DNA from 4 places in the Trichococcus sp. TS_SC_9 genome. Region 3 is predicted to be linked to each of the others. Evidence: a T-box and tRNA genes for the amino acid it is inferred to sense, from the RefSeq annotation. Region 3 holds a T-box; the other regions hold tRNA genes.

Region 1 (7,092 bases), 980 kb from region 3:
TTCCTGCAGAAAAACTGCGCAACAGGACATATTGGCAATAAATCACCAATACGATGATGGCCGTAGTCCTCCCCAGTCCCGTCAACGGGATCAAGATGGCAAAAAGGGCCAGGCTTGGGATCGAATAAAGCAAAGAAGTCAGGTAAATCAAGCCGTTCATCACGCGTTCCTGATGCATGCAGGCCAAGATTATGCCACTTGCGATGAGGATGGCGATCGTCAGCGTCGTCCCCACTAGTTCGATATGCTGAAGCGTGGCGGTCAGCAGTTTTTCATAATAGGTATTCCAGTATGCAATCATTTCAACTCACTCCAAAATGCCTCTTGTTCCTTTACGGTGGCAATCAAATCCGCAACAAACTCTGTTTTCGGATTTCGCATGATTTCCCGCGGCGTATCAAATTGACAAATCTTACCTTTGTCCATTATCAGCACTCTCGTCCCCAGCTTAAACGCCTCATTGATGTCATGCGTGACCAACACAAAGGTTTTGTCGCCCAATTCTTTATGGATCTTTTGCAGTTCATTCTGCAGTTGCAGGCGCGTGATTGCATCGACCGCTCCAAACGGTTCATCCAACAGCATCACTTTCGGATTGGCGGCAAGTGCCCTTGCGACGCCGACACGTTGTTGTTGCCCGCCGGATAATTGTTTCGGCTTTCTGCCGGCAAACACTTCCGGGTCCAATTGAACAAGCTCCAACAATTCTTTGATGCGGGCTTGGATCGCCTTCTTGTCCCACTTCAGCAGTTCCGGTACTGTCGCGATATTTTGGGCAACAGTCATATGCGGAAACAGGCCGATTTGTTGGACGACATAACCGATTTTCCGCCTAAGATCTACTTCGTTCATTCCGCTGATGTCCTCCCCGAAGAAGGTTATGTTTCCTGTATCTTCGCGGATCAAGCGGTTAATCATTTTTAAAGTCGTCGTTTTGCCGGAGCCTGAAGACCCCAGGACAGTGATGAACTCGCCTTCCTTAATCTCAAAGGAGATATCATCGACTGCCTTCGTGCCCCCTTCCCCGTAGAGCTTCGTCACATTTTTGAATTCTATCGCGGTTTGCTCCATGCGGCCTCAACGCCTCCTTATTTTTTCGAATCAAAGTACTCTTTCGCTACCGCTTCATATTCTTCTCCATCGACATCCACTTTGGCATTCAATCCGGTCACCGTTTCTGTATCCAGCGTGCTGCTGATGTTGTTCAAAATTTCTGCAATCTCAGGATTTTCTTCCAACACTTCATTCCGGATCACTGGAGCCAAATTGTAAGGCGGCCAGAATTTCTTGTCATCCACCAAAACCGTGAATTCTTCTTTATTGGTCAGTTGTCCTTCTGTCGTATAGGCCGGGGCGACATCCGCTTCATCATTTTTTAAGACTTCGTATTTCAAACTGTTGTCGTAGACTGTCGAGCTCTTCCAGTTGAATTCACCGTATACTTTTGTCAAGCCAGGCAGGCCATCTTCCCGCTGATCGAATTCACCTTGGGAAGCAAAACGCAGCTCAGTTGCATGTTCCTGCAGATCAGAAACAGTCTCGATGCCGTATTTTTCGGCTACGCTCGTTTTGATGACCAGCCCCGCACTGTCATTGGCTTCGGCATAATCCAACCAAGTCAGATTAAACTGCTCTGCGTATTCTGCCTTGATTGTATCATAGACTTTCTGCGGGTCGGTTTCCATCTCCATTTCCAATATTACCAACAGACCTGTACCTGTATACTCCGGATAAAGATCGATTTCATCATTGGTGATCGATGTATGAACGACCGAACTGGCGATATTCGGGATCCGTTCAACCCCATACCCGGCATCTTCCAGAGCCAACGCATAAATTTCCGAAACAACCAAGTTTTCTGTGAAATCCTTCGATCCCACGCGGATGACTGTATCTTCCGTGCTGCCATCGCTTCCGCCAGTCAGGCCTGAACAACCTGAGACTATAAGTGTTACGGCCAACATTGCAATCGTACTGATGATATTTTTTCTTTTCATTTAATTTATGCTCCTTTTAATTATGTAATCAAGAAAGATGCTTGTCGTGAAGGCAATCATCGCTACTGATACCCCTCCAATGAGAAGCAGATCCATCCTGTTCAAACCCAATCCTGTAAAAATCAATGTTCCCAAACCGCCAGCACCGATGTATGTAGCCAACGTCGCACTCGATATGATTTCCACCAACGCCAGCTTCACACCGGTCATCACAAAAGGAAAAGCCAGCGGAATCTTCACCCTTTTTAAGAGCTCCCAATCGGTCATCCCCAAACCCTTTCCCGTTTCGATCATCACAGCAGAAACTTCCAGGAATCCGACCGTTGTATTAACCAAAATCGGCGGAATTCCCAATAACACTAAAGCGATCAACGCTGGAGCCCTTCCGACGCCTATGAAAGAGATCAATAAAAAGAGGACCGCCAAACTGGGGATAATCCTCAAGGCTTGAGAACTGAGGGTGATTATCTGACTGAGCTTCCGGTGCTTGTGGCTGATGTATCCTAGCGGAATGCCGATCAAACAAGAAATCCCGATTGCTTGGATACTCAATCCAAGGTGCTGATAAACGTAAATCCAATATTGACTAAAATTCTCTTGAAAGTATTGCAGTATGTCATCAACTAGCATTTTTGACCTCCTCTCATTTTAAGCAACGATCCGAAAAATCTGCTATCTCACTAAACACCTTCAAACTGGCTGTGCCGCTGCTCATCAAGGAGTAATAGCACTGTCTGTCCCCCTTCATCTGTTTGATGACGATCGTATCCGCCTGCAGCCGCCACAGACATCTGACCACATTTTCTTTTTTCTCGCCAGTCAATCGGACGATATCATTGCAGCTCATTGTCGGATAGTAAAGGAACAGGTACATAATGGCAATCTTAATGTCTGTATCAAAGATTGTTGCAAATACCAATACAGGATCTATCATTACACGCGTTCCCCCTCCTTCAACACATGCGCACCGAAAATCACCGCCGAGACAGCTTCTTCGTACAAGCAACGTAGTCAGGAATGGCATTCGTGCTGGCCTGACTTGCTTAACGCCTCACTGATATTTCTCCCTTTCCATACTTATGGACAGATTTCCATACTCTGACTATATCGTTAAAGATGCCCTTACAATAGTACGCACTTTTTTATCAGGTACTTACCTTTTTGTAACCTGCTGCTAGAAGGATACTTACACAAGGGAATGCAAAAAAAACTCCCTTTTGAAGCATTATAACGCTTCAAAAGGGAGTATGAAAATGATACAACTTTTGGCAGCCGCATCGGATTACAAAAAAGAGCGGATGCGCAATCCGGCCCCCTCCTTCCTATGCTGGCTTATTTTTGTTCCAATAGATTATTTTTGATATAATCCGTTCCCCAGTCACTCATGCTGTTGATGATAGGTCTTAAGGAATCCCCAAGATCGGTTAATGAATATTCCACTCTGGGGGGCACTTCAGCAAATACTTCCCGTTTCACAATCCCATCCGTCTCCATCTTCCGAAGATTTTCAGTCAATACTTTTTGGCTAATACCCTCAACCAATCGGTGCATTTCATTAAAACGCTTGGTTCCTGTCAACAATTCACGCATTATCAGCAGTTTCCATTTATTTCCGATCAGATCGACGGTTGTCGCAACCGGGCAAAATGGCAATTCTTCTTTAGTCAGCATCTTTTTCACCTCATAGATAGTAGGTTTCTTTTTGTAAGTTACCACGAATTATATACCTAAAAAGCGCTTATTTCAAATATTCCTTTCAGTTTCGTGTATAACTATGCAAAAAAACAGGCTCTCAACGATGATGTGATCGTTGAGAGCCTATTTTGTGTGATACCGGCGGCCGGGGTCGAACCGGCACGCCCTTGCGGGCACTGGATTTTGAGTCCAGCGCGTCTGCCAATTCCGCCACGCCGGCATGATATGAAGAATGCAATTTTCCATCTTACTTGTACTTATGGAAAGGCGGTAACCGGATTTGAACCGGTGATAGAGGTTTTGCAGACCTGTGCCTTACCACTTGGCTATACCGCCGAGGTGTTACTATTTGAAAAAACTGGGCTAGCTGGATTCGAACCAACGAATGACAGAGTCAAAGTCTGTTGCCTTACCGCTTGGCGATAGCCCAATAAAGAGGGCGACCGATGGGAATTGAACCCACGAATGCCGGATCCACAAACCGGTGCGTTAACCACTTCGCCACGATCGCCATAATAATAAGAATGGAGGGAGGCAGATTCGAACTGCCGAACCCGAAAGAGCGGATTTACAGTCCGCCGCGTTTAGCCACTTCGCTATCCCTCCATCATATAAAAAATGGTCCGAGACGGATTCGAACCGCCGACACCTTGAGCTTCAATCAAGTGCTCTACCAACTGAGCTATCAGACCAAAATAAAATTTAAAAAAACGGCTCCGACGGGATTTGAACCCGCGATCTCCTGCGTGACAGGCAGGCATGTTAACCCCTACACCACGGAACCAATGGAGGTTGACGGGATCGAACCGCCGACATTCTGCTTGTAAGGCAGACGCTCTCCCAGCTGAGCTAAACCTCCATAATGCTGGAAACAATGATCCGTACGGGAATCGAACCCGTGTTACCGCCGTGAAAGGGCGGTGTCTTAACCGCTTGACCAACGGACCATGCTTTTATTCTTTGCGATAAAGCTACGGAGAAGGAGGGATTTGAACCCTCGCGCCGCGTTAACGACCTACACCCTTAGCAGGGGCGCCTCTTCAGCCACTTGAGTACTTCCCCATAACAAGAAATTTTCTGTTAATATTGTTGCTTTATCAATGGGCCTAAATGGACTCGAACCATCGACCTCACGCTTATCAGGCGTGCGCTCTAACCAGCTGAGCTATAGGCCCTTCTTTAAAAAAGCGGGTGAGGAGAATCGAACTCCCGACATCAGCTTGGAAGGCTGGGGTTTTACCACTAAACTACACCCGCATGGCGGCTCCGACGGGATTTGAACCCGCGATCTCCTGCGTGACAGGCAGGCATGTTGACCCCTACACCACGGAACCATGCGTTAAAATTTTTTGAGGTTACACTGTGGGCTTGCGCCCAAGTGTATCATGCTTGTAAGCTGCTGAAGCAGCGACAATCATGACAATTGCGGGGACAGGACTTGAACCTGTGACCTCCGGGTTATGAGCCCGGCGAGCTGCCAACTGCTCCACCCCGCGATAATAATACAATGGCCTGAGGCCACTAAAGGAGGATAAGGGATTCGAACCCTTGCGCGCTTTTACACGCCTGACGGTTTTCAAGACCGTTCCCTTCAGCCGGACTTGGGTAATCCTCCATAAGCTGATAATTTTTTCATGGACCTTGCAGGACTCGAACCTGCGACCGGACGGTTATGAGCCGTCTGCTCTAACCAACTGAGCTAAAGGTCCGAAGCAAGGTATAATAGCGGCGAAGGGGGTCGAACCCATGACCTTCCGGGTATGAACCGGATGCTCTAGCCATCTGAGCTACACCGCCAAAAATGAAAATGGAGCCTAGCGGGATCGAACCGCTGACCTCCTGCGTGCAAGGCAGGCGCTCTCCCAGCTGAGCTAAGGCCCCGTGAAGATTGTTGAATCGGGAAGACAGGATTCGAACCTGCGACCCCTTGGTCCCAAACCAAGTGCTCTACCAAGCTGAGCTACTTCCCGGTGATAATTATGTGAAAAATGCACCCAACAGGAGTCGAACCTGTAACCGCTTGATTCGTAGTCAAGTACTCTATCCAATTGAGCTATGGGTGCAAAAGACAGTGCAAAGCACTATCTAAATTTGAAGCGGAAGACGGGGTTCGAACCCGCGACCCCCACCTTGGCAAGGTGATGTTCTACCACTGAACTACTTCCGCGAATGGTGCCGGCTAAAGGATTCGAACCCTCGACCCTCTGATTACAAATCAGATGCTCTACCAACTGAGCTAAGCCGGCGTATTAAATTATGCGGGTGGAGGGACTTGAACCCCCACGCCTTGCGGCGCTAGATCCTAAATCTAGTGCGTCTGCCAATTCCGCCACACCCGCAAATGAGTTATGCAGGGCTCGAACCTGCGACCCTCTGATTAAAAGTCAGATGCTCTACCAACTGAGCTAATAACTCATCTTAAGAAAAAACTCCGCAAGTAGGACTCGAACCTACGACATCATGATTAACAGTCATGCGCTACTACCAACTGAGCTATTGCGGAATAATTCTGTATACAAAAAAAAGCGCGGCAACGTCCTACTCTCACAAAGGGAAACCCTTCACTACAATCGGCGCTAAGAAGCTTAACTTCTGTGTTCGAGATGGGAACAGGTGTGACCTTCTTGCCATCGTCACCGCACATTTTTCAAGAGAACGTTGTTCTCTCAAAACTGAATCTACAAATTTAAAGGGAACCCGAAAACACCGCTTGAGTTTTCATCTTTTAAAAATTGGTTAAGTCCTCGACCGATTAGTATTGGTCCGCTCCATACATCGCTGTACTTCCACTCCCAACCTATCTACCTGATCATCTCTCAGGGGTCTTACTCACTTAAAGTGATGGGAAATCTCATCTTGAGGGGGGCTTCACGCTTAGATGCTTTCAGCGTTTATCCCGTCCACACATAGCTACCCAGCGATGCTCTTGGCAGAACAACTGGTACACCAGCGGTGTGTCCATCCCGGTCCTCTCGTACTAAGGACAGCTCCTCTCAAATTTCCAACGCCCGCGACGGATAGGGACCGAACTGTCTCACGACGTTCTGAACCCAGCTCGCGTACCGCTTTAATGGGCGAACAGCCCAACCCTTGGGACCGACTACAGCCCCAGGATGCGATGAGCCGACATCGAGGTGCCAAACCTCCCCGTCGATGTGAACTCTTGGGGGAGATAAGCCTGTTATCCCCAGGGTAGCTTTTATCCGTTGAGCGATGGCCCTTCCATGCGGAACCACCGGATCACTAAGCCCGACTTTCGTCCCTGCTCGACTTGTAGGTCTCGCAGTCAAGCTCCCTTCTGCCTTTACACTCTACGAATGATTTCCAACCATTCTGAGGGAACCTTTGGGCGCCTCCGTTACATTTTTGGAGGCGACCGCCCCAGTCAAACTGCCCGTCT
Region 2 (7,092 bases), 400 kb from region 3:
AAGCCAACTGGAAAGTTGCGCAAAATAGGGTAATAGCCCCGTATGCGAAATCCAAATCAGCTCTACCAGTATCCTGAGTACGGCGGAACACGAGAAATTCCGTCGGAATCCGGGAGGACCATCTCCCAAGGCTAAATACTCCCTAGTGACCGATAGTGAACCAGTACCGTGAGGGAAAGGTGAAAAGCACCCCGGAAGGGGAGTGAAACAGTACCTGAAACCGTGTGCCTACAAGTAGTCAAAGCCCGTTAATGGGTGATGGCGTACCTTTTGTAGAATGGACCGGCGAGTTACGATTTCATGCAAGGTTAAGTTGCAAAGACGGAGCCGCAGCGAAAGCGAGTCTGAATAGGGCGAATAAGTATGAGGTCGTAGACCCGAAACCAAGTGACCTACCCATGTCCAGGTTGAAGGTGCGGTAATACGCACTGGAGGACCGAACCCACGCACGTTGAAAAGTGCGGGGATGAGGTGTGGGTAGCGGAGAAATTCCAATCGAACTTGGAGATAGCTGGTTCTCTCCGAAATAGCTTTAGGGCTAGCCTCGGATATGCGAATCATGGAGGTAGAGCACTGTTTGGACTAGGGGCCCTTCTCGGGTTACCGAATTCAGATAAACTCCGAATGCCATTGATTTAGATCCGGGAGTCAGACTGCGAGTGATAAGATCCGTAGTCAAAAGGGAAACAGCCCAGACCACCAGCTAAGGTCCCAAAGTATCTGTTAAGTGGAAAAGGATGTGGGGTTGCATAGACAACTAGGATGTTGGCTCAGAAGCAGCCATCATTTAAAGAGTGCGTAATAGCTCACTAGTCGAGTGACCCTGCGCCGAAAATTTACCGGGGCTAAACAGATCACCGAAGCTGTGGATGGAACCTTCGGGTTCCGTGGTAGGAGAGCGTTCTAAGGGCATCGAAGCCAGATCGTGAGGACTGGTGGAGCGCTTAGAAGTGAGAATGCCGGTATGAGTAGCGCAAGACGGGTGAGAATCCCGTCCACCGAATAACTAAGGTTTCCTGGGGAAGGCTCGTCCTCCCAGGGTTAGTCGGGACCTAAGCTGAGGCCGATAGGCGTAGGCGATGGACAACAGGTTGATATTCCTGTACCAGTTGCTTTTGTTTGAGCGATGGAGGGACGCAGGAGGCTAAGGAATGCACACGATCGGAAATGTGTGTCCAAGCAGCAAGTCTGAGAACGAGTGAAATGCTTTTTCTCTTAAGGACAAGCTGTGATGGGGAGCGAAATTTAGTAGCGAAGTTCCTGATGTCACACTGCCAAGAAAAGCTTCTAGTGAGAAAGTAACTGCCCGTACCGCAAACCGACACAGGTAGTTGAGGAGAGAATCCTAAGGTGTGCGAGAGAACTCTCGTTAAGGAACTCGGCAAAATGACCCCGTAACTTCGGGAGAAGGGGTGCTGACCGCAAGGTCAGCCGCAGTGAATAGGCCCAAGCGACTGTTTATCAAAAACACAGGTCTCTGCAAAATCGAAAGATGACGTATAGGGGCTGACGCCTGCCCGGTGCTGGAAGGTTAAGAGGAGAGGTTAGCGCAAGCGAAGCTTTGAATTGAAGCCCCAGTAAACGGCGGCCGTAACTATAACGGTCCTAAGGTAGCGAAATTCCTTGTCGGGTAAGTTCCGACCCGCACGAAAGGCGTAACGATTTGGGCACTGTCTCAACGAGAGACTCGGTGAAATTATAGTACCAGTGAAGATGCTGGTTACCCGCGACAGGACGGAAAGACCCCATGGAGCTTTACTGCAGTTTGATATTGCGTGTTTGTATCACATGTACAGGATAGGTAGGAGCCAATGATACCGGGACGCCAGTCTCGGAGGAGGCAACGGTGGGATACTACCCTTGTGATATGACCACTCTAACCCGCTGCTCTTAGCGAGCAGGGAGACAGTGTCAGACGGGCAGTTTGACTGGGGCGGTCGCCTCCAAAAATGTAACGGAGGCGCCCAAAGGTTCCCTCAGAATGGTTGGAAATCATTCGTAGAGTGTAAAGGCAGAAGGGAGCTTGACTGCGAGACCTACAAGTCGAGCAGGGACGAAAGTCGGGCTTAGTGATCCGGTGGTTCCGCATGGAAGGGCCATCGCTCAACGGATAAAAGCTACCCTGGGGATAACAGGCTTATCTCCCCCAAGAGTTCACATCGACGGGGAGGTTTGGCACCTCGATGTCGGCTCATCGCATCCTGGGGCTGTAGTCGGTCCCAAGGGTTGGGCTGTTCGCCCATTAAAGCGGTACGCGAGCTGGGTTCAGAACGTCGTGAGACAGTTCGGTCCCTATCCGTCGCGGGCGTTGGAAATTTGAGAGGAGCTGTCCTTAGTACGAGAGGACCGGGATGGACACACCGCTGGTGTACCAGTTGTTCTGCCAAGAGCATCGCTGGGTAGCTATGTGTGGACGGGATAAACGCTGAAAGCATCTAAGCGTGAAGCCCCCCTCAAGATGAGATTTCCCATCACTTTAAGTGAGTAAGACCCCTGAGAGATGATCAGGTAGATAGGTTGGGAGTGGAAGTACAGCGATGTATGGAGCGGACCAATACTAATCGGTCGAGGACTTAACCAATTTTTAAAAGATGAAAACTCAAGCGGTGTTTTCGGGTTCCCTTTAAATTTGTAGATTCAGTTTTGAGAGAACAACGTTCTCTTGAAAAATGTGCGGTGACGATGGCAAGAAGGTCACACCTGTTCCCATCTCGAACACAGAAGTTAAGCTTCTTAGCGCCGATTGTAGTGAAGGGTTTCCCTTTGTGAGAGTAGGACGTTGCCGCGCTTTTTTTTGTATACAGAATTATTCCGCAATAGCTCAGTTGGTAGTAGCGCATGACTGTTAATCATGATGTCGTAGGTTCGAGTCCTACTTGCGGAGTTTTTTCTTAAGATGAGTTATTAGCTCAGTTGGTAGAGCATCTGACTTTTAATCAGAGGGTCGCAGGTTCGAGCCCTGCATAACTCATTTGCGGGTGTGGCGGAATTGGCAGACGCACTAGATTTAGGATCTAGCGCCGCAAGGCGTGGGGGTTCAAGTCCCTCCACCCGCATAATTTAATACGCCGGCTTAGCTCAGTTGGTAGAGCATCTGATTTGTAATCAGAGGGTCGAGGGTTCGAATCCTTTAGCCGGCACCATTCGCGGAAGTAGTTCAGTGGTAGAACATCACCTTGCCAAGGTGGGGGTCGCGGGTTCGAACCCCGTCTTCCGCTTTCATAAGGACTATGCCAGACCTTATGAAAGCAACAAACAGTAACATGCCGGGGTGGCGGAACTGGCAGACGCACAGGACTTAAAATCCTGCGGTGAGTGATCACCGTATCGGTTCGATTCCGATTCTCGGCATATAGGCACCCATAGCTCAATTGGATAGAGTACTTGACTACGAATCAAGCGGTTACAGGTTCGACTCCTGTTGGGTGCATTTTTTAATATTTTCAAACGGGAAGTAGCTCAGCTTGGTAGAGCACTTGGTTTGGGACCAAGGGGTCGCAGGTTCGAATCCTGTCTTCCCGATTCAACAATCTTCACGGGGCCTTAGCTCAGCTGGGAGAGCGCCTGCCTTGCACGCAGGAGGTCAGCGGTTCGATCCCGCTAGGCTCCATTTTCATTTTTGGCGGTGTAGCTCAGATGGCTAGAGCATCCGGTTCATACCCGGAAGGTCATGGGTTCGACCCCCTTCGCCGCTATTATACCTTGCTTCGGACCTTTAGCTCAGTTGGTTAGAGCAGACGGCTCATAACCGTCCGGTCGCAGGTTCGAGTCCTGCAAGGTCCATGAAAAAATTATCAGCTTATGGAGGATTACCCAAGTCCGGCTGAAGGGAACGGTCTTGAAAACCGTCAGGCGTGTAAAAGCGCGCAAGGGTTCGAATCCCTTATCCTCCTTTAGTGGCCTCAGGCCATTGTATTATTATCGCGGGGTGGAGCAGTTGGCAGCTCGCCGGGCTCATAACCCGGAGGTCACAGGTTCAAGTCCTGTCCCCGCAATTGTCATGATTGTCGCTGCTTCAGCAGCTTACAAGCATGATACACTTGGGCGCAAGCCCACAGTGTAACCTCAAAAAATTTTAACGCATGGTTCCGTGGTGTAGGGGTCAACATGCCTGCCTGTCACGCAGGAGATCGCGGGTTCAAATCCCGTCGGAGCCGCCATGCGGGTGTAGTTTAGTGGTAAAACCCCAGCCTTCCAAGCTGATGTCGGGAGTTCGATTCTCCTCACCCGCTTTTTTAAAGAAGGGCCTATAGCTCAGCTGGTTAGAGCGCACGCCTGATAAGCGTGAGGTCGATGGTTCGAGTCCATTTAGGCCCATTGATAAAGCATACAGATAGTGGAGTTCTCTTTTAAGGGGAAGTACTCAAGTGGCTGAAGAGGCGCCCCTGCTAAGGGTGTAGGTCGTTAACGCGGCGCGAGGGTTCAAATCCCTCCTTCTCCGTAGCTTTATCGTAAAGAATAAAAGCATGGTCCGTTGGTCAAGCGGTTAAGACACCGCCCTTTCACGGCGGTAACACGGGTTCGATTCCCGTACGGATCATTGTCATGGTTGTTGCAGCTTCAGCTGTTGTACAAACATGATACACTTGAGCGTCAGCTCACAGTGTTTCCAGCATTATGGAGGTTTAGCTCAGCTGGGAGAGCGTCTGCCTTACAAGCAGAATGTCGGCGGTTCGATCCCGTCAACCTCCATTGCATTATTTATTTCCAATCTTATGGTCCGTTGGTCAAGCGGTTAAGACACCGCCCTTTCACGGCGGTAACACGGGTTCGATTCCCGTACGGATCATCATCCTAGCTGTTGCGGCTCTAGCTGCTTAACGAACAGGATACAAATGGACGTCAGTTCCAACCAATCATTCTCTATCTTAATAGTATTTTCAACCTTACGGTCCGTTGGTCAAGCGGTTAAGACACCGCCCTTTCACGGCGGTAACACGGGTTCGATTCCCGTACGGATCATCATCCTAACTGTTGTGGCTCGGGCTGCTTAACGGACAGGATACGAATGGATGTCAGTTCTGTCCAATCAATCTCCATCTTAATAATATATTCAACCTTATGGTCCGTTGGTCAAGCGGTTAAGACACCGCCCTTTCACGGCGGTAACACGGGTTCGATTCCCGTACGGATCATTGTTTCCAGCATTATGGAGGTTTAGCTCAGCTGGGAGAGCGTCTGCCTTACAAGCAGAATGTCGGCGGTTCGATCCCGTCAACCTCCATTGGTTCCGTGGTGTAGGGGTTAACATGCCTGCCTGTCACGCAGGAGATCGCGGGTTCAAATCCCGTCGGAGCCGTTTTTTTAAATTTTATTTTGGTCTGATAGCTCAGTTGGTAGAGCACTTGATTGAAGCTCAAGGTGTCGGCGGTTCGAATCCGTCTCGGACCATTTTTTATATGATGGAGGGATAGCGAAGTGGCTAAACGCGGCGGACTGTAAATCCGCTCTTTCGGGTTCGGCAGTTCGAATCTGCCTCCCTCCATTTTTTAAAAGCTTACTCTGAATAGGGGTATAGTTTAAAGGTAGAACAACGGTCTCCAAAACCGTCGGTGTGGGTTCAAGTCCTACTACCCCTGTATCAACATTATATTATGGCGATTGTGGCGAAGTGGTTAACGCACCGGTTTGTGGATCCGGCATTCGTGGGTTCAATTCCCATCAGTCGCCCTCTTATTGGGCTATCGCCAAGCGGTAAGGCAACAGACTTTGACTCTGTCATTCGTTGGTTCGAATCCAGCTAGCCCAGTTTTTTTTAATAGTAACACCTCGGCGGTATAGCCAAGTGGTAAGGCACAGGTCTGCAAAACCTCTATCACCGGTTCAAATCCGGTTACCGCCTTTCCATAAGTACAAGTAAGATGGAAAATTGCATTCTTCATATCATGCCGGCGTGGCGGAATTGGCAGACGCGCTGGACTCAAAATCCAGTGCCCGCAAGGGCGTGCCGGTTCGACCCCGGCCGCCGGTATCATACAAAAAAGCCCAGAGAGATGGTTTCCATCTTTCTGGGCTTTTTTTGGCATGGTGATTATGTGCGGCAAGTTTGCTTGGAGCCACAGGATATCTGAACTCCGGTGAAGCTAGGGTTCGCAGGAGTTCAGGTGTCGATTACGCTATTCAGTTCCGGTGAGCAACCCTTAACAGGAGCTGAGCGCCTGGATTGTTTCTTACCTCCGGCGAATCTGTCCTCATCGGAGGTGAGGGCCCCCAGCCTAAACTATCTCGATTCATCCCTCCGCAGATCCTCATCGTTTCTATCTGTATCCCGTAATATTCCTTGGAACGTATGCTTCTTCCAAGTATTTGATTTCTTCGGCGCTCAATGCGACTTCGAATGCGCCAAGGGCATCATCCAGATATTTCACTTTTGTTGCCCCAATCAGTGGGGAGGTGACGAAGTCTTTGCTCAGCATCCAGGCAGTCGCGATTTGTCCGCGGGGGATGCCGCGCTCGTCCGCCAATTTATGAACCCTGGAAATGACTTCGTTGTCGGAAGCCACAATGTATGCAGGCAGATTTGCCTCCACGGCTTGACTGGTGCGGGCTGTGACGGCGCCGATATCCCTCGTCAATCTTCCGCCTGCCAATGGACTCCAAGGCGTTATCGCGATTTTTTGGTCCTGCAGCAAAGGGATCATTTCGCGTTCTTCTTCCCGGTAAAGAAGATTGTACAGGTTCTGCATGGAAACAAATTTCGTCCAACCGTTTTTCTCGGCGATGAATTGGGCCTTCGCAAATTGCCAAGCATGCATGGAGGAAGCTCCGATGTAACGCACTTTCCCCATCTTCACCAAGTCATGCAGTGCTTCCATCGTTTCTTCGATAGGCGTGCCGTAATCCCAGCGGTGGATGATGTACAGATCCAGATAATCCGTCTGCAATCTTTTCAAAGAGTGATCGATTTCGGCGAAGATGCTTTTGCGGGACAAGCCTTTCGCGTTCGGTCCGTCGAACATCGGGAAATACAATTTGGATGCCAGGACGATTTCATCGCGGTTGGCGAAATCCTTCAAAGCCTTCCCGACGATCTCTTCACTGGATCCAGCTGAATACAGATTCGCAGTATCGAAAAAATTGATCCCGGAGTCC
Region 3 (7,092 bases):
TTGCTCCAGTATGACCGTATCATCTTCCAATTCCCGTTCTATTGGTATAGCTCGCCTGCTTTGTTGAAGCAATGGCAGGATGTCGTCCTGACTGAAGGTTTCGCCTACGGAGCTGACGGAAGCAGGCTGTCGGGGAAAGAATTCGGCCTCGTTCTGGCCCTTGGTGTGAATGAACGCGAATACCAAGCGGGGGGCAGGGAAGGCTTCACGATTTCGGAACTGACCCGGCCGTTTCAGGCGATGGCAAGGAAATGCGGCATGGTGTACTTGCCGACGCTCGTCGTTTCGAAGTTCGATTATCTGAGCGACAGCAAGAAGAAAGAATTGCTGATCGCTTATCAGCAATACCTGACCAAAGACAATGACGCTAGTCTCAAGACTTCAGAAAATTGGTTCAAACTCCAACTGCAGTCGCTCGGGAAAGCGGGACTTTCCGAAGCGGATCAGCAACTGGTGGAGCATCTGCTTACCGTTTTGGAGGACAACCGCGGGCACTTGGATGATCTGGCGTGGACGTTGGCGCAGATGGAAGGCAATCAGCTGGGATAAAGGCAAAGGCAAAGCGAGGGGCGACAATGGAGACTGAAAATTGGGTGCAGAAACAACTGGACCATTTAGTGGAAGCAAGCAAGGATTACCGGCAAAAAGCGCTTTTTCAGGAAACGAAGAAGCTTTTCCAGGAGCAGCATCAACGGATGGAACAGATGGAAGGCGAACTGGACGGGCGGATGTGGAGCCCGAAAGAGTGGTCGAATTAGGAAGCGCAAAAAAATAGAGGACAGCTGAGGAAATGTTCAGCTGTCCTCTATTTGTGTTGTCTATCGTTTTGGTGCGAGGGGATATTGGTAGACGTAGTCATCCATCACGAAGCCGCCTCCGATGGGGGCAACGATGGATTCCGTGCGCACAAAACCGTATTTTTCATAGAAAGCGATCGAACCTTCATTGTATTTGTTGACGGTAAGCTCCAGGACTTTTTTCTGTTCCCTGATGGCCAGATCGACCATTTTCTGCAGGATCTGATAGGCGTAGCCTTGTCCGCGGGCTTCCTGTAGCAGGTAGAGCTTGCTGATGAACAGCTTGTCGTCCTGTAATTGGATAGCCAAGTAACCGGCGGATTGGCCCTCGCTTTTGATGAGGAAATAATCCAATTTGCCTGTTTCGATATCCTCTTCCAGGTTTGCTCTGGATTGGATGTTCTCCAACATATAGGTTACCTGCGCTGGTCCCAGGATCGGCAGATAGTACTCATGCCAGATGATGTCAGCCAAGCGGGACAGTTCGTTGATTTGCTCCATGTTCTCGACCGGTTCCAACCGGAGTGCGACTTCGCGCGAAAAGAGTTGTGGGGTTGTCATATCAAGCCACCAATTTAACCAGGAAATATTTCTTTTTGCCGCGGCGTACTAAGATGAAGCGGCCTTCGAAAGAATTTTCGGCAGTGATGACGAATGCCAGATCCGTGACTTTGTCGCCGTTGATGGAGATGGCGCCGTTTTGGATGTCTTCGCGTGATTGACGGCGTGATGGTTCGATGCCGAGGTCGACCAGCCAAGTGACCAATTCCTGTTCCTTCAGGTCGGATTCGAAAGTCGGCATATTTTTGAAGCCTTCAGCGATTTCATCGGCAGTCAATTCCTTCACTTCGCCGGTAAACAGGGCTTCGGTGATTTTGAGAGCGTCCGCCAAGGCTTGTTCGCTGTGGACGAAGCGCGTCATTTCCGATGCCAATACTTTTTGGGCTTCGCGTTTGTGCGGCTCTGTTTCCACTTTTTCAGTCAGGGCATCGATTTCTTCCTTCAAAAGGAAAGTGAAGTATTTTAAGTATTTGATGACATCGCGATCGTCCTGGTTCACCCAGAATTGGTAGAATTCGTAAGGTGTTGTTTTCTTCGGGTCCAACCAGACAGCACCGCCGGCAGTCTTGCCGAATTTCGTTCCGTCCGCCTTCAGCATCAACGGAATCGTCAAACCGAAAGCTTTTGCTTCCGCGCCTTCTTTTTTGCGGATCAGATCCAAACCGGCAGTGATGTTGCCCCATTGATCCTGGCCGCCGATCTGAAGGTTGACGCCTTCATTCTGGAAAAGGTGCAGGAAGTCCATGGATTGCAGAATTTGGTATGTGAATTCCGTGAAGGAAATGCCGGTGTCCAGACGGCTCGCTACGATATCTTTGGCCAACATCGTATTGATGTTGAAGTTCTTGCCGAAATCGCGCAGGAAATCCAGCAGAGTCAAATCTTTGGTCCAATCGTAGTTATTGACTAGACGGATGTCAGCTGAACTGTCGGACAAGAATAGTTTCTTCATTTGAGAGGTCAAAGCATTTGCATTCTCGACGACCTGATCCATCGATTGCAGGACACGCTCTTCGCTCTTTCCGCTTGGGTCTCCGATCGATCCGGTCGCTCCGCCGATCAGGATGACTGGCCTGTGTCCGGCCAATTGGAATCTCTTCAATACGATGAAGGGAATCAGATGTCCGATATGCAGGCTATCACCGGTAGGGTCAACGCCGCAATAGAGGCCAATCTGCTCATCCTCCGTTAATTTACGTAGACCTGCTGCATCCGTTTGTTGGTTGATGGCGCCGCGCCATTCTAATTCATCGATGATATTCATGTGCTTCATTCCTTTTCTCATAAATTTATATGCAAAAAAATCCCTGTCCAGACAAGAAAATACTTGTTTGAACAGGGACGATAGTTACCGTGTTACCACCCAGCTTGCAGAATCATCCCGAAATCGGAAAGACTTTGCCACTCTGACATGTATCGTATGCCGACCGCTTATGCGCATAAGAAAGCTCCAAAGTGTAATTCGAATCCAGGCTTGCATCAGCTTCCACCAACCGCTGACTCTCTGAAGGACAAAATCCCGATTCTACTGTCTTTTTCATCGCTTTTTATTGTATTGGTTAATTGCCGTAAGTATAGCGCAGTAAAACTTTAAATGTCAACAGTGACAATGAAAAAAGTAATGTTGCTGAAATGTTACAAAAGGGGGAGGTGCATGAAATATTACTGATGGCGCTGATTTGGACACATTAGGGGAATCGTTTTACAGAATTGTTACAGTTAGGATACAACTTGACGAAACCGAGTTAAACGAAAAAAAACTATGTTATGATTCATTATGTTGATGAATCTTAAGGGAAACTATAAAAAGTTAAAAGATATATAAGAATTATAACTAACTACAATCGAATGTAAGTGGAGGAATTAGACTTGAAGAAGAAATTAGTGGCTATCGCATTAGCAGGTACGATCCTTGCAACAAGTATAGTAACGCCTTTTACAGCGCAAGCAGATGAAATCTTAACAAAAATCCAACAGCAAGAAACTAAAATTTCTGAATTGGACAGCAAACAAAGTACGGTAGAAGAAAACTTGTCTGCAATCACTGCAGAAGTTGATGCAGCCGAAAAAAGAGCAGAGACTTTATTGGCAAACCGCGTAAAGACACAAGATGAGATTGTTACTTTACAAGAAGATATTGCCGAATTGCAAGTTGTCATCGCGCAACGCGAAGAGCAATTGGATGAACAAGCAAGATCTGTTCAAGTGAACGGTTCAAACGAAAACTACTTGAACTTCATCGTATCATCAGAATCCTTCACTGATTTAGTATCCCGCATCGATGTTGTATCAAAAATGGTTTCTGCCAATAAAGAATTGGTAGAACAGCAAGTTGCGGATCAAAAAGCTGTTGAAGACAAGAAAAATAAAACAGAAGATAACTTAAACGAAATCAATGCAATGGCCATGGAGTTGGAACAACTTAAAGGCGATCTGCAAGTGAAGAGAATCGAACAAGAAAGCGCAGTTGCCGCTTTGGCTGCTGAAAAAGCAACAGCTGAATCCGACCGTGAAATGTTCTTGGCACAAAAAGAAGAAGCTGATCAACGTGCTGCCGCAGAGGCTGCTTCCATTGCCGCCGCTGAAGCTGCCGCAGCTACTGTAGCTGCAACAGTCGCACAAGCAAGTTCAGAAGAATCTTCTGCTGCTGCTTCATCCGTCGACATTGCATCAAGCACGGTTGCAAGTTCCGAGTCAGCAACAACTGCTAGCTCAGCTCCTGCTCAAACAGTTGCCGCTGCACCAGTTGTTGAGAGTGCACCAGTTGTGTCTGCTCCTGCAGCAGCTGCACCAGTCGTCAGCGCACCCGTTGTGGCTGCGCCAGTCGTGACTGCACCGGCATTATCAGCACCAACAGGCGATGTTGTTTCCATTGCTGCACAATACATCGGGGTTCCTTATGTATGGGGTGGAAAAACACCATCAGGCTTTGACTGCTCAGGCTTCACTTCTTATGTTTTCAGACAGGCATACGGCATCGAAATCGGTGGCTACACAGTTCCTCAAGAAAACTCAGGTACGCAGATCGCTGTATCAGCCGCACAAGCGGGAGATTTGATTTTCTGGGGTTCAAGAGGCGCGACTTATCACGTAGCTATCTACGTAGGCGGCGGACAATACATCCACGCTCCAGCACCAGGCCAAACCGTTACTTATTCTTCTTACAACCTTTCCGGCGCATCATTTGCCGTACGTGTTGCAAGATAATCCGAAATTCACGACAGTCCTCCGGGGCTGTCTTTTTTTGCATAATGTAGGAAAGAATAAAATTTCTGTACTCAAAAGTGCATCACCATAGGTATTTCACAGGATTGCAAAATGTTTCATGCGTCCCAAATTGTTGGCTAGCTTCACGGGTTAGCCCTTCGGAAAGGGTAAAGGAACCTCTTGTCTCTGCGAGCCAAGACATACTGTTCGACTAACCTGCTGACGCAGGAAGTCTCTCAGCAATTGCGCTCTGCGATGCTCATTTGCATGGGACTCTTAGGGGTTCATCCCTTAGAGTCCCAGTATAAGGTGACCGTAGGGAACGTTGCGCGGCCAAATTTCCTAAATTTCTTTCAGGGCTGAACGGACCCGTTCAGCTTTTCTTGTACAGGAATCTGTTGACCTTGACGCAACGTCAAGGTGTATGATGAAATCATCGGAGGGGATAGGTATGGAATACACGATCCAAAAATTGAGCCGGCTGGCCGGCGTAAGCACGCGGACGCTGCGCTTCTATGATGAAATCGGCCTGCTGAAGCCCAAACGCACCAGTTCCTCGGGCTACCGTATCTACGGTGAAGTGGAGGTAGACAGACTCCAGCAAATTTTGTTTTTCAAACAACTATCCTTTTCGCTTGATGAGATCAAAGCAGCGATGGATGACCCAGCCTATGACGCGGAACGATCGTTGGTCGCGCATAAACAGGCGTTGTTGGAGAAAAAGGCAGAAATCGAATTGCTGATCAAAACGGTCGAGGCTACGCTGGATGAAAAAAGAGGAGGCAAAAAGATGAGCGACAAAGAAAAATTTGAAGGCTTGAAAAGGGAACTGCTCGACGAGAACGAAAGCCGCTATGGGCAGGAGATCCGCGAAAAATACGGTGAAAAGACCATTAAGGCTTCAAACAAAAAATTTGCGGGAATGAGCGAAGCGGATTTTGACGCGATGCAGGAGCTGGCCGTGCGCTTGCAGGAGCTGCTGATCGAAGCGATGGCTACGGGGGATGCCGGCGGAGAGGCTGCCCTTGCGGTTGCTGCGCTGCATAAACAGTGGCTGAGCTACACTTGGCCGACGTACTCCACGGAAGCGCACCGCGGGCTGGCCCAGATGTATGTCGATGACGAACGGTTCACGGCATACTACGACAAAGCATCGGGCGAAGGGGCCGCCGCCTTTTTGCGGGATGCGATCCACAACTATACTGAAAAAGCTGAATGACGCTGGAAAGGCCGGGAGCGGAACGTTGCTTTCGGCTTTTTTGTGCGTGGATCCGGAGTTGTAGGCGATGGCGGGAGGTTGCCGCTTGTTTCGAATTTCGCGCCCCAACCCTTGACTTTTGTGGTAGAATGGTACGGTAAGTTGCGTACATTCGCAAATAACTTAGAATTCAGGGAGGCGCACTCATTCGTGGCTAAAGAAAAAAATACATTTTATATCACTACTCCAATCTATTATCCGAGCGGTAAGCTCCACATCGGAAATGCGTATTCTACTATCGCATGCGATGTAATGGCGCGCTATAAAAAATTGATGGGATTCGATGTGTTCTACCTGACCGGTTCAGATGAGCATGGGCAAAAAATCGAGAACAAAGCTGCAGAATTGGGCATCACACCGAAAGAATATGTCGACGGCATGGCCCAAGATATGCAGGATCTGTGGAAACGTCTGGACATTTCCAACAACAAGTTCATCCGCACGACTGATGATGATCATGTGCAGGCCGTTCAGCAGATCTTCGAACAATTATTGGCACAAGGTGACATCTATCTTGGCGAATACGAAGGCTGGTATTCCGTTTCCGACGAAGAGTTCTTCACGGAAACCCAATTGGCTGAAGTTTACCGCGATGCCGACGGAAAAATCATCGGCGGGGTTGCTCCGAGCGGCCATGAAGTCGAATTGGTGAAAGAGGAGTCCTACTTCTTCCGCATGAGCAAATACGCGGATCGCCTGTTGGCTTATTACGATGCGCATCCTGATTTCATCCAACCGGAATCACGCAAAAACGAGATGGTCAACAATTTCATCAAACCAGGCCTTGAGGATCTGGCTGTATCACGGACGACCTTTACCTGGGGGATTCCCGTAAAGAGCAATCCGAAGCACGTGGTCTATGTTTGGATTGATGCATTGGCGAACTACATCACTGCCTTGGGTTATGGTTCGGCTGATGACTCGCTTTACCAAAAATATTGGCCGGCTGATGTGCACATGGTCGGAAAAGAAATCGTCCGCTTCCACACCATCTATTGGCCGATTATGCTGATGGCACTGGATCTACCGCTTCCGAAGAAAATTTTCGGACACGGTTGGTTGTTGATGAAGGAAGGCAAAATGTCCAAATCCAAAGGCAATGTTGTGTATCCGGATATGTTGGTGGACCGCTTCGGGTTGGATGCTTTGCGCTACTATCTGATGCGCGAAGTGACCTTCGGCAGCGACGGCATCTTCACGCCGGAAGACTACGTGAACCGGATCAACTATGATCTGGCGAACGACCTGGGCAACTTGCTGAACAGAACA
Region 4 (7,092 bases), 1.5 Mb from region 3:
ATGCTCCTCATCCCACTCCAGCATTTTTTGCTTGCCGGCCGCAATCAGCTTGCGATCTGGTCCGGTCGGCATAACATCAACGTTCGATAGCCCTCTCCCGCCTTCAAGGACGCCTCCTTCTGCCTGATTGGCGGCACTTGCTCCGCCCCATAAAAAATCTTTTGGTAATACCATACTTTAAATTCCTCCTGATTAAATGTGAACCGTCAGCATCACATTGTTGCTATTTTTAATTCCCAGAGCATCGTGTTTCACGTCGCTGTAGTTGCCTGCATTCGTTACGACCACTGGTGTTTGGGTCACGTAACCGGCTTCGCGGATGCTTTCCAGATCGAAGGTCAACAAAGTCTGACCTTTCTTGATTTTATCCCCTTGCTTGACATGTGCTTCGAAAAATTTCCCGTTCAATTCAACGGTGTTCAAGCCTACATGGATCAGCAGTTCCACGCCATCATTGGACAGAAGACCGATGGCATGCTTTGTCGGGAACAGACTGACTACTTCACCGTCGAAAGGCGCAATAACTTTTCCTTCAATAGGTTCAAAGGCTACGCCTTTACCCAACATTCCTTCAGAAAAAGCTTCATCCTGCACTTCAGATAACGTCAACATTTCTCCGTTGATTGGACTGTTGATGCTGACAGATGCAACTTGGATCGTTTGAGTCGCTGTGGTTTCATTCGCTTCGCCAACTACCACAGCCGCTTTCTCATATTTCAAACTCAGCAGGTAGGTTGCGATGGCTGTCGTTACTGCACTGATTGCGATTGCAATGAGGATATTGTACAAGTTGGAAATATCTTCCCCGATGTACAAAGGAATCGCCGGCAAACCGGATGAACCTGTCGCATATCTCGAAGCGCCGCTCAAACCAGCATACAATCCACCCGCGCCCCCACCGATCATCGTTGCGATCAGCGGATATTTCTTCGGCAAAGCGATACCGTACAACGCGGGCTCGGTGATCCCCATCAACGCAGTGATCCCTGCTGACGTACCCAGCAACTTCTCGGACTGGACCTTGGTTACACGGCTAGTGACCAGTGCGGCAACGCCTGTCGCGATATTCGAAACCATCGCACCCGGCCCAAAAATATTTGCATATCCCACAGAAGTCAACTGGATGACATCCAGCGGGCCGACGCTTGTGTGGATACCGAACATAACCATGATCGGCAAAAGTGTTCCGACAATGACCGCAGGTGCCCAAGGAGCCACGCCCCGGATGATTTCAAAGCCTAAAGCGATAAATTCACCAGCATATGATCCGATCGGTCCGACAGCTACCAATGCCACGATACCCGTCAACAATATCGTGAACATCGGAACAAACACGATCTTGACTGCATTTGGAATCACGCGATTAAAGAATTTTTCGATATAAGATTGAACGATCACGATTAGCAAAATCGGAATAACGCTGGATCCGTAATTCACCAGACGCATCGGCATAGCAAAGATTTCCACTGGATTCCCTTCCGTGATCAATCTTGCCATATTCGGGTGCAGCAGCACACCGGCTAAAGCCATCGCAAGATAAGGACTGCATTTCAATTTTCTGGCCGCAGTGGAAGCCAACAGGAACGGCAGGAAATAGAAAACAGCATCCGCCATAAAATTGATTACGAAATACGTTTGGCTCTCATTGGAGATAACTTTGAATAATACCAATAATGCAAGCAAAGCTCTGATCATACCGGCTCCACTTATCGCAGGGATGATTGGGGTGAATGCTGAAGAAATGAATTCGACAGCCATAAGGGCCACATTTTTCTTTTCGTTTTCCGAAGCGGCGACAGACTCGGTCATTACACCCGACAATGACTGCATTTCATCATATACCTCGCTGACATGCGTGCCGATCACAACCTGAAATTGCCCTCCGCTGTTGATGACACCCGCAACTCCGTTCAATGCTTTCAATTCCGCAACATTTGCTTTTGATGCCTCATAAAGATCAAAACGAAGTCTGGTCTGACAATGAATCAGATTGCGGACATTTTTCTCTCCTCCAACCAATCCAACGATGTCTTTGGCTAACTGTTCATACTTTTTGCTCATCTGGGAAACCCCTCTCTTTTTTTGAATAGCGCGCTTTCGCTTTACATATCGACTATACTTCTTGAGAGGAGCGCTTACAATACATTGAAGCCAAGTCGGAACAGCGTTTCGCGGAAACAACCAACTTCATTGGAATACGCGAAATAATGCGAAACGTTTTCATAAAATTTCATAACTGCAGAAGCTTTCTGATATAATACTTTCTGGAGCATACTGTTACTGTAGAAAATAAATGCCACTGGAGGTTCTTCCATGAAACTTATTCAAAAAATCGAAGACTATACGATATTATATAAAGACTCCCGTTCGCAAATAGCTGAATTTTTAATCCAAAACAAAGATGACCTTAACGAATATTCAATGAATGATATATCCAAACAAACCTTTTCATCGAAAGCGACTTTGGTCCGTTTTGCAAAATCACTGGGATTCAGCGGCTGGAAAGAACTGATCAAGACATTGATAGAAGAAATCCGCTATGAAGAGAAGCATTATTCCGCCATCAGTCCCAATATCCCATTCGACAAAAATGATTCTTTCCAGAAAATCATTCAAAACATCTCCACAGTCCAAATCGAAAGCATCAATGACACCGCCGACCGCATCGATACCGCTGCTCTTGAAGAGGCTGTAGGGAAACTGATCAGCGCGAACAGAATCGTTGTGCTGGGAATGAGCCCGAATAACCTGCTGGCAGAAATTTTCCGACGAAAAATGGCCACGATCGGAAAAATTGTCGAAGTGGCTCCTCCTGGCGAAATCGGTATAATCGCTTATTCCCTGACCAACAAGGACGCCGCCATCGTCATCTCGTACTCAGGAAATGATGTCTCCCGGGAACCGATGAAATTCATACCGGATATGAATTCAAAAGGTGTGAAACTCATCGGTATAACAAGCGATGGGTACAATTATATGAGACAGGAGATCGAAACCGTTCTGACCATTTCCTCCAGGGAGGGACTCTACAAAAAGATCAGCAATTTCTCTACCGAAGAATCGATACTGTTCATTCTAAATGTGCTCTATGCTTGCTTCTTCTCGAAAGAATATATAAAAAACTACACCTATAAACTAAAGAATTCGATAAAATTGGAAGAATCCCGCCGCATAAGACAAATGGATCTGAAGGAATAATTTGCTTTCCTGGTAATAGATGCAAAAAAAACTTTCGTCGGAATCTATCTTGATTGCGACGAAAGTTTTTATATTCAGGAGAAGTCTGTCTCGCTCTTCCCTACCCAATTGCACGATTTCGACTCAGGTTAACTCCAGATAAAACGGAATAATGTCCACAAAAGTACCATCGTCCATTTTGAAGCCACCCGGAATGGTCCCCAACTCTTTGAAACCCAGCTTTTTGTAAAGGCTGATTGCACCCTTATTGTCGGCTACTACAGCATTGAACTGCATGATGCGGAACCCTGCCTGCTTAGCCACCTCCAACGAATGCACCACAAGTTTTTCGCCAATGCACTTCCCTCTTTGGTCATCCTTGACAGCGTAAGAGGCATTCGCGATGTGGCCGCAACGTCCGATGTTGTTCGGATGAAGAATATACAAACCAACTATTTCGCCATCCTCTTCCGCAACGCCAGTCAACGTCTGTTCCGCGAAAAAGACTGCCGCTTCCTTCATTGATAAGCCGTTTTCTTGCGGGAAATACTGGCCTTCGATAACGACATGATTCCAAATACTAGTCATAGCAACCAATTCATTGTTGCTATATTTCCTGATAACGATACCCATCACCCTACCCGCTTTCGCATACAAATTCACTGGTTATATTATAACCCACAACACGATTCGCTATACAAAAAAAATAAACCTACAACGATGAAATCATCGTCGTAAGCTTATTTGTATGATACCGGCGGCCGGGGTCGAACCGGCACGCCCTTGCGGGCACTGGATTTTGAGTCCAGCGCGTCTGCCAATTCCGCCACGCCGGCATGATATGAAGAATGCAATTTTCCATCTTACTTGTACTTATGGAAAGGCGGTAACCGGATTTGAACCGGTGATAGAGGTTTTGCAGACCTGTGCCTTACCACTTGGCTATACCGCCGAGATGTTGCTATTTGAAAATATTTGAAAAAACTGGGCTAGCTGGATTCGAACCAACGAATGACAGAGTCAAAGTCTGTTGCCTTACCGCTTGGCGATAGCCCAATAAAGAGGGCGACCGATGGGAATTGAACCCACGAGTGCCGGATCCACAAACCGGTGCGTTAACCACTTCGCCACGATCGCCATGATATTAATTTAAAAAACAGGGGTAGTAGGACTTGAACCCACACTGACGGTTTTGGAGACCGTAGTTCTACCTTTAAACTATACCCCTATGGTGCGAAATTGAAATTTAATCCAAAAAAATGGAGGGAGGCAGATTCGAACTGCCGAACCCGAAAGAGCGGATTTACAGTCCGCCGCGTTTAGCCACTTCGCTATCCCTCCAACATATAAAAAATGGTCCGAGACGGATTCGAACCGCCGACACCTTGAGCTTCAATCAAGTGCTCTACCAACTGAGCTATCAGACCAAAATAAAATTTAAAAAACGGCTCCGACGGGATTTGAACCCGCGATCTCCTGCGTGACAGGCAGGCATGTTGACCCCTACACCACGGAACCAATGGAGGTTGACGGGATCGAACCGCCGACATTCTGCTTGTAAGGCAGACGCTCTCCCAGCTGAGCTAAACCTCCATAATGCTGGTAATAATGATCCGTACGGGAATCGAACCCGTGTTACCGCCGTGAAAGGGCGGTGTCTTAACCGCTTGACCAACGGACCAAGATATTTATTATATTGGGAATACGGAGAGTAAGGGATTCGAACCCTTGAGACAGTTTAACCCGCCTACACGATTTCCAATCGTGCTCCTTCGGCCGCTCGGACAACTCTCCAAGTTCCGATAAAATCTTATTCATATCAAATGCATGAGACTTAACCGAAAAACTCCGCAAGTAGGACTCGAACCTACGACATCATGATTAACAGTCATGCGCTACTACCAACTGAGCTATTGCGGAAAAGCAAAAAGCGCGGCAACGTCCTACTCTCACAAAGGGAAACCCTTCACTACAATCGGCGCTAAGAAGCTTAACTTCTGTGTTCGAGATGGGAACAGGTGTGACCTTCTTGCCATCGTCACCGCACATTTTTCAAGAGAACGTTGTTCTCTCAAAACTGAATCTACAAATTTAAAGGGAACCCGAAAACACCGCTTGAGTTTTCATCTTTTAAAAATTGGTTAAGTCCTCGACCGATTAGTATTGGTCCGCTCCATACATCGCTGTACTTCCACTCCCAACCTATCTACCTGATCATCTCTCAGGGGTCTTACTCACTTAAAGTGATGGGAAATCTCATCTTGAGGGGGGCTTCACGCTTAGATGCTTTCAGCGTTTATCCCGTCCACACATAGCTACCCAGCGATGCTCTTGGCAGAACAACTGGTACACCAGCGGTGTGTCCATCCCGGTCCTCTCGTACTAAGGACAGCTCCTCTCAAATTTCCAACGCCCGCGACGGATAGGGACCGAACTGTCTCACGACGTTCTGAACCCAGCTCGCGTACCGCTTTAATGGGCGAACAGCCCAACCCTTGGGACCGACTACAGCCCCAGGATGCGATGAGCCGACATCGAGGTGCCAAACCTCCCCGTCGATGTGAACTCTTGGGGGAGATAAGCCTGTTATCCCCAGGGTAGCTTTTATCCGTTGAGCGATGGCCCTTCCATGCGGAACCACCGGATCACTAAGCCCGACTTTCGTCCCTGCTCGACTTGTAGGTCTCGCAGTCAAGCTCCCTTCTGCCTTTACACTCTACGAATGATTTCCAACCATTCTGAGGGAACCTTTGGGCGCCTCCGTTACATTTTTGGAGGCGACCGCCCCAGTCAAACTGCCCGTCTGACACTGTCTCCCTGCTCGCTAAGAGCAGCGGGTTAGAGTGGTCATATCACAAGGGTAGTATCCCACCGTTGCCTCCTCCGAGACTGGCGTCCCGGTATCATTGGCTCCTACCTATCCTGTACATGTGATACAAACACGCAATATCAAACTGCAGTAAAGCTCCATGGGGTCTTTCCGTCCTGTCGCGGGTAACCAGCATCTTCACTGGTACTATAATTTCACCGAGTCTCTCGTTGAGACAGTGCCCAAATCGTTACGCCTTTCGTGCGGGTCGGAACTTACCCGACAAGGAATTTCGCTACCTTAGGACCGTTATAGTTACGGCCGCCGTTTACTGGGGCTTCAATTCAAAGCTTCGCTTGCGCTAACCTCTCCTCTTAACCTTCCAGCACCGGGCAGGCGTCAGCCCCTATACGTCATCTTTCGATTTTGCAGAGACCTGTGTTTTTGATAAACAGTCGCTTGGGCCTATTCACTGCGGCTGACCTTGCGGTCAGCACCCCTTCTCCCGAAGTTACGGGGTCATTTTGCCGAGTTCCTTAACGAGAGTTCTCTCGCACACCTTAGGATTCTCTCCTCAACTACCTGTGTCGGTTTGCGGTACGGGCAGTTACTTTCTCACTAGAAGCTTTTCTTGGCAGTGTGACATCAGGAACTTCGCTACTAAATTTCGCTCCCCATCACAGCTTGTCCTTAAGAGAAAAAGCATTTCACTCGTTCTCAGACTTGCTGCTTGGACACACATTTCCGATCGTGTGCATTCCTTAGCCTCCTGCGTCCCTCCATCGCTCAAACAAAAGCAACTGGTACAGGAATATCAACCTGTTGTCCATCGCCTACGCCTATCGGCCTCAGCTTAGGTCCCGACTAACCCTGGGAGGACGAGCCTTCCCCAGGAAACCTTAGTTATTCGGTGGACGGGATTCTCACCCGTCTTGCGCTACTCATACCGGCATTCTCACTTCTAAGCGCTCCACCAGTCCTCACGATCTGGCTTCGATGCCCTTAGAACGCTCTCCTACCACGGAACCCGAAGGTTCCATCCACAGCTTCGGTGATCTGTTTAGCCCCGGTAAATTTTCGGCGCAGGGTCACTCGACTAGTGAGCT

The links. The T-box of region 3 lies ahead of tyrS (tyrosine--tRNA ligase). A T-box ahead of a tRNA ligase gene usually reads a tRNA of that ligase, here a tRNA-Tyr.
Region 1: it encodes a tRNA-Tyr, which carries the amino acid that the T-box ahead of tyrS (tyrosine--tRNA ligase) is inferred to sense. The anticodon was not compared.
Region 2: it encodes a tRNA-Tyr, which carries the amino acid that the T-box ahead of tyrS (tyrosine--tRNA ligase) is inferred to sense. The anticodon was not compared.
Region 4: it encodes a tRNA-Tyr, which carries the amino acid that the T-box ahead of tyrS (tyrosine--tRNA ligase) is inferred to sense. The anticodon was not compared.

What each region holds. Positions count from the first base shown of each region.
Region 1 is NZ_CM149591.1:637,635-644,726, forward strand. It holds gene AC0J5I_RS02865 (ABC transporter permease) at 1-301, opposite strand, end outside; gene AC0J5I_RS02870 (ABC transporter ATP-binding protein) at 298-1,071, opposite strand; gene AC0J5I_RS02875 (glycine betaine ABC transporter substrate-binding protein) at 1,089-1,997, opposite strand; gene AC0J5I_RS02880 (ABC transporter permease) at 1,998-2,627, opposite strand; gene AC0J5I_RS02885 (hypothetical protein) at 2,641-2,931, opposite strand; gene AC0J5I_RS02890 (winged helix-turn-helix transcriptional regulator) at 3,330-3,668, opposite strand; tRNA gene AC0J5I_RS02895 (tRNA-Leu) at 3,829-3,912, opposite strand; tRNA gene AC0J5I_RS02900 (tRNA-Cys) at 3,958-4,028, opposite strand; tRNA gene AC0J5I_RS02905 (tRNA-Gln) at 4,051-4,122, opposite strand; tRNA gene AC0J5I_RS02910 (tRNA-His) at 4,131-4,203, opposite strand; tRNA gene AC0J5I_RS02915 (tRNA-Tyr) at 4,218-4,298, opposite strand; tRNA gene AC0J5I_RS02920 (tRNA-Phe) at 4,312-4,384, opposite strand; tRNA gene AC0J5I_RS02925 (tRNA-Asp) at 4,404-4,476, opposite strand; tRNA gene AC0J5I_RS02930 (tRNA-Val) at 4,479-4,551, opposite strand; tRNA gene AC0J5I_RS02935 (tRNA-Glu) at 4,568-4,639, opposite strand; tRNA gene AC0J5I_RS02940 (tRNA-Ser) at 4,667-4,754, opposite strand; tRNA gene AC0J5I_RS02945 (tRNA-Ile) at 4,794-4,867, opposite strand; tRNA gene AC0J5I_RS02950 (tRNA-Gly) at 4,879-4,949, opposite strand; tRNA gene AC0J5I_RS02955 (tRNA-Asp) at 4,951-5,026, opposite strand; tRNA gene AC0J5I_RS02960 (tRNA-Met) at 5,116-5,188, opposite strand; tRNA gene AC0J5I_RS02965 (tRNA-Ser) at 5,218-5,307, opposite strand; tRNA gene AC0J5I_RS02970 (tRNA-Ile) at 5,328-5,401, opposite strand; tRNA gene AC0J5I_RS02975 (tRNA-Met) at 5,416-5,489, opposite strand; tRNA gene AC0J5I_RS02980 (tRNA-Ala) at 5,501-5,573, opposite strand; tRNA gene AC0J5I_RS02985 (tRNA-Pro) at 5,589-5,662, opposite strand; tRNA gene AC0J5I_RS02990 (tRNA-Arg) at 5,682-5,755, opposite strand; tRNA gene AC0J5I_RS02995 (tRNA-Gly) at 5,788-5,859, opposite strand; tRNA gene AC0J5I_RS03000 (tRNA-Thr) at 5,863-5,938, opposite strand; tRNA gene AC0J5I_RS03005 (tRNA-Leu) at 5,950-6,031, opposite strand; tRNA gene AC0J5I_RS03010 (tRNA-Lys) at 6,035-6,107, opposite strand; tRNA gene AC0J5I_RS03015 (tRNA-Asn) at 6,122-6,195, opposite strand; rRNA gene rrf (5S ribosomal RNA) at 6,218-6,333, opposite strand; rRNA gene AC0J5I_RS03025 (23S ribosomal RNA) at 6,425-7,092, opposite strand, start outside.
Region 2 is NZ_CM149591.1:1,215,794-1,222,885, forward strand. It holds rRNA gene AC0J5I_RS05820 (23S ribosomal RNA) at 1-2,581, shown strand, start outside; rRNA gene rrf (5S ribosomal RNA) at 2,673-2,788, shown strand; tRNA gene AC0J5I_RS05830 (tRNA-Asn) at 2,811-2,884, shown strand; tRNA gene AC0J5I_RS05835 (tRNA-Lys) at 2,899-2,971, shown strand; tRNA gene AC0J5I_RS05840 (tRNA-Leu) at 2,975-3,056, shown strand; tRNA gene AC0J5I_RS05845 (tRNA-Thr) at 3,068-3,143, shown strand; tRNA gene AC0J5I_RS05850 (tRNA-Gly) at 3,147-3,218, shown strand; tRNA gene AC0J5I_RS05855 (tRNA-Leu) at 3,266-3,351, shown strand; tRNA gene AC0J5I_RS05860 (tRNA-Arg) at 3,357-3,430, shown strand; tRNA gene AC0J5I_RS05865 (tRNA-Pro) at 3,449-3,522, shown strand; tRNA gene AC0J5I_RS05870 (tRNA-Ala) at 3,538-3,610, shown strand; tRNA gene AC0J5I_RS05875 (tRNA-Met) at 3,622-3,695, shown strand; tRNA gene AC0J5I_RS05880 (tRNA-Ile) at 3,710-3,783, shown strand; tRNA gene AC0J5I_RS05885 (tRNA-Ser) at 3,804-3,893, shown strand; tRNA gene AC0J5I_RS05890 (tRNA-Met) at 3,923-3,995, shown strand; tRNA gene AC0J5I_RS05895 (tRNA-Asp) at 4,085-4,160, shown strand; tRNA gene AC0J5I_RS05900 (tRNA-Gly) at 4,162-4,232, shown strand; tRNA gene AC0J5I_RS05905 (tRNA-Ile) at 4,244-4,317, shown strand; tRNA gene AC0J5I_RS05910 (tRNA-Ser) at 4,354-4,441, shown strand; tRNA gene AC0J5I_RS05915 (tRNA-Glu) at 4,469-4,540, shown strand; tRNA gene AC0J5I_RS05920 (tRNA-Val) at 4,620-4,692, shown strand; tRNA gene AC0J5I_RS05925 (tRNA-Glu) at 4,718-4,789, shown strand; tRNA gene AC0J5I_RS05930 (tRNA-Glu) at 4,891-4,962, shown strand; tRNA gene AC0J5I_RS05935 (tRNA-Glu) at 5,064-5,135, shown strand; tRNA gene AC0J5I_RS05940 (tRNA-Val) at 5,152-5,224, shown strand; tRNA gene AC0J5I_RS05945 (tRNA-Asp) at 5,227-5,299, shown strand; tRNA gene AC0J5I_RS05950 (tRNA-Phe) at 5,319-5,391, shown strand; tRNA gene AC0J5I_RS05955 (tRNA-Tyr) at 5,405-5,485, shown strand; tRNA gene AC0J5I_RS05960 (tRNA-Trp) at 5,509-5,579, shown strand; tRNA gene AC0J5I_RS05965 (tRNA-His) at 5,598-5,670, shown strand; tRNA gene AC0J5I_RS05970 (tRNA-Gln) at 5,678-5,749, shown strand; tRNA gene AC0J5I_RS05975 (tRNA-Cys) at 5,772-5,842, shown strand; tRNA gene AC0J5I_RS05980 (tRNA-Leu) at 5,888-5,971, shown strand; gene AC0J5I_RS05985 (aldo/keto reductase) at 6,258-7,092, opposite strand, start outside.
Region 3 is NZ_CM149591.1:1,612,984-1,620,075, forward strand. It holds gene AC0J5I_RS07785 (NAD(P)H-dependent oxidoreductase) at 1-549, shown strand, start outside; gene AC0J5I_RS07790 (hypothetical protein) at 576-758, shown strand; gene AC0J5I_RS07795 (GNAT family N-acetyltransferase) at 819-1,358, opposite strand; gene tyrS (tyrosine--tRNA ligase) at 1,360-2,622, opposite strand; T-box leader at 2,693-2,908, opposite strand; gene AC0J5I_RS07805 (C40 family peptidase) at 3,228-4,565, shown strand; gene AC0J5I_RS07810 (MerR family transcriptional regulator) at 5,017-5,784, shown strand; gene metG (methionine--tRNA ligase) at 5,974-7,092, shown strand, end outside.
Region 4 is NZ_CM149591.1:3,076,808-3,083,899, forward strand. It holds gene AC0J5I_RS14870 (6-phospho-beta-glucosidase) at 1-174, opposite strand, end outside; gene AC0J5I_RS14875 (beta-glucoside-specific PTS transporter subunit IIABC) at 193-2,061, opposite strand; gene AC0J5I_RS14880 (MurR/RpiR family transcriptional regulator) at 2,314-3,198, shown strand; gene AC0J5I_RS14885 (N-acetyltransferase family protein) at 3,322-3,765, opposite strand; tRNA gene AC0J5I_RS14890 (tRNA-Leu) at 3,930-4,013, opposite strand; tRNA gene AC0J5I_RS14895 (tRNA-Cys) at 4,059-4,129, opposite strand; tRNA gene AC0J5I_RS14900 (tRNA-Gln) at 4,162-4,233, opposite strand; tRNA gene AC0J5I_RS14905 (tRNA-His) at 4,242-4,314, opposite strand; tRNA gene AC0J5I_RS14910 (tRNA-Trp) at 4,335-4,405, opposite strand; tRNA gene AC0J5I_RS14915 (tRNA-Tyr) at 4,438-4,518, opposite strand; tRNA gene AC0J5I_RS14920 (tRNA-Phe) at 4,532-4,604, opposite strand; tRNA gene AC0J5I_RS14925 (tRNA-Asp) at 4,623-4,695, opposite strand; tRNA gene AC0J5I_RS14930 (tRNA-Val) at 4,698-4,770, opposite strand; tRNA gene AC0J5I_RS14935 (tRNA-Glu) at 4,787-4,858, opposite strand; tRNA gene AC0J5I_RS14940 (tRNA-Ser) at 4,883-4,971, opposite strand; tRNA gene AC0J5I_RS14945 (tRNA-Asn) at 5,024-5,097, opposite strand; rRNA gene rrf (5S ribosomal RNA) at 5,108-5,223, opposite strand; rRNA gene AC0J5I_RS14955 (23S ribosomal RNA) at 5,315-7,092, opposite strand, start outside.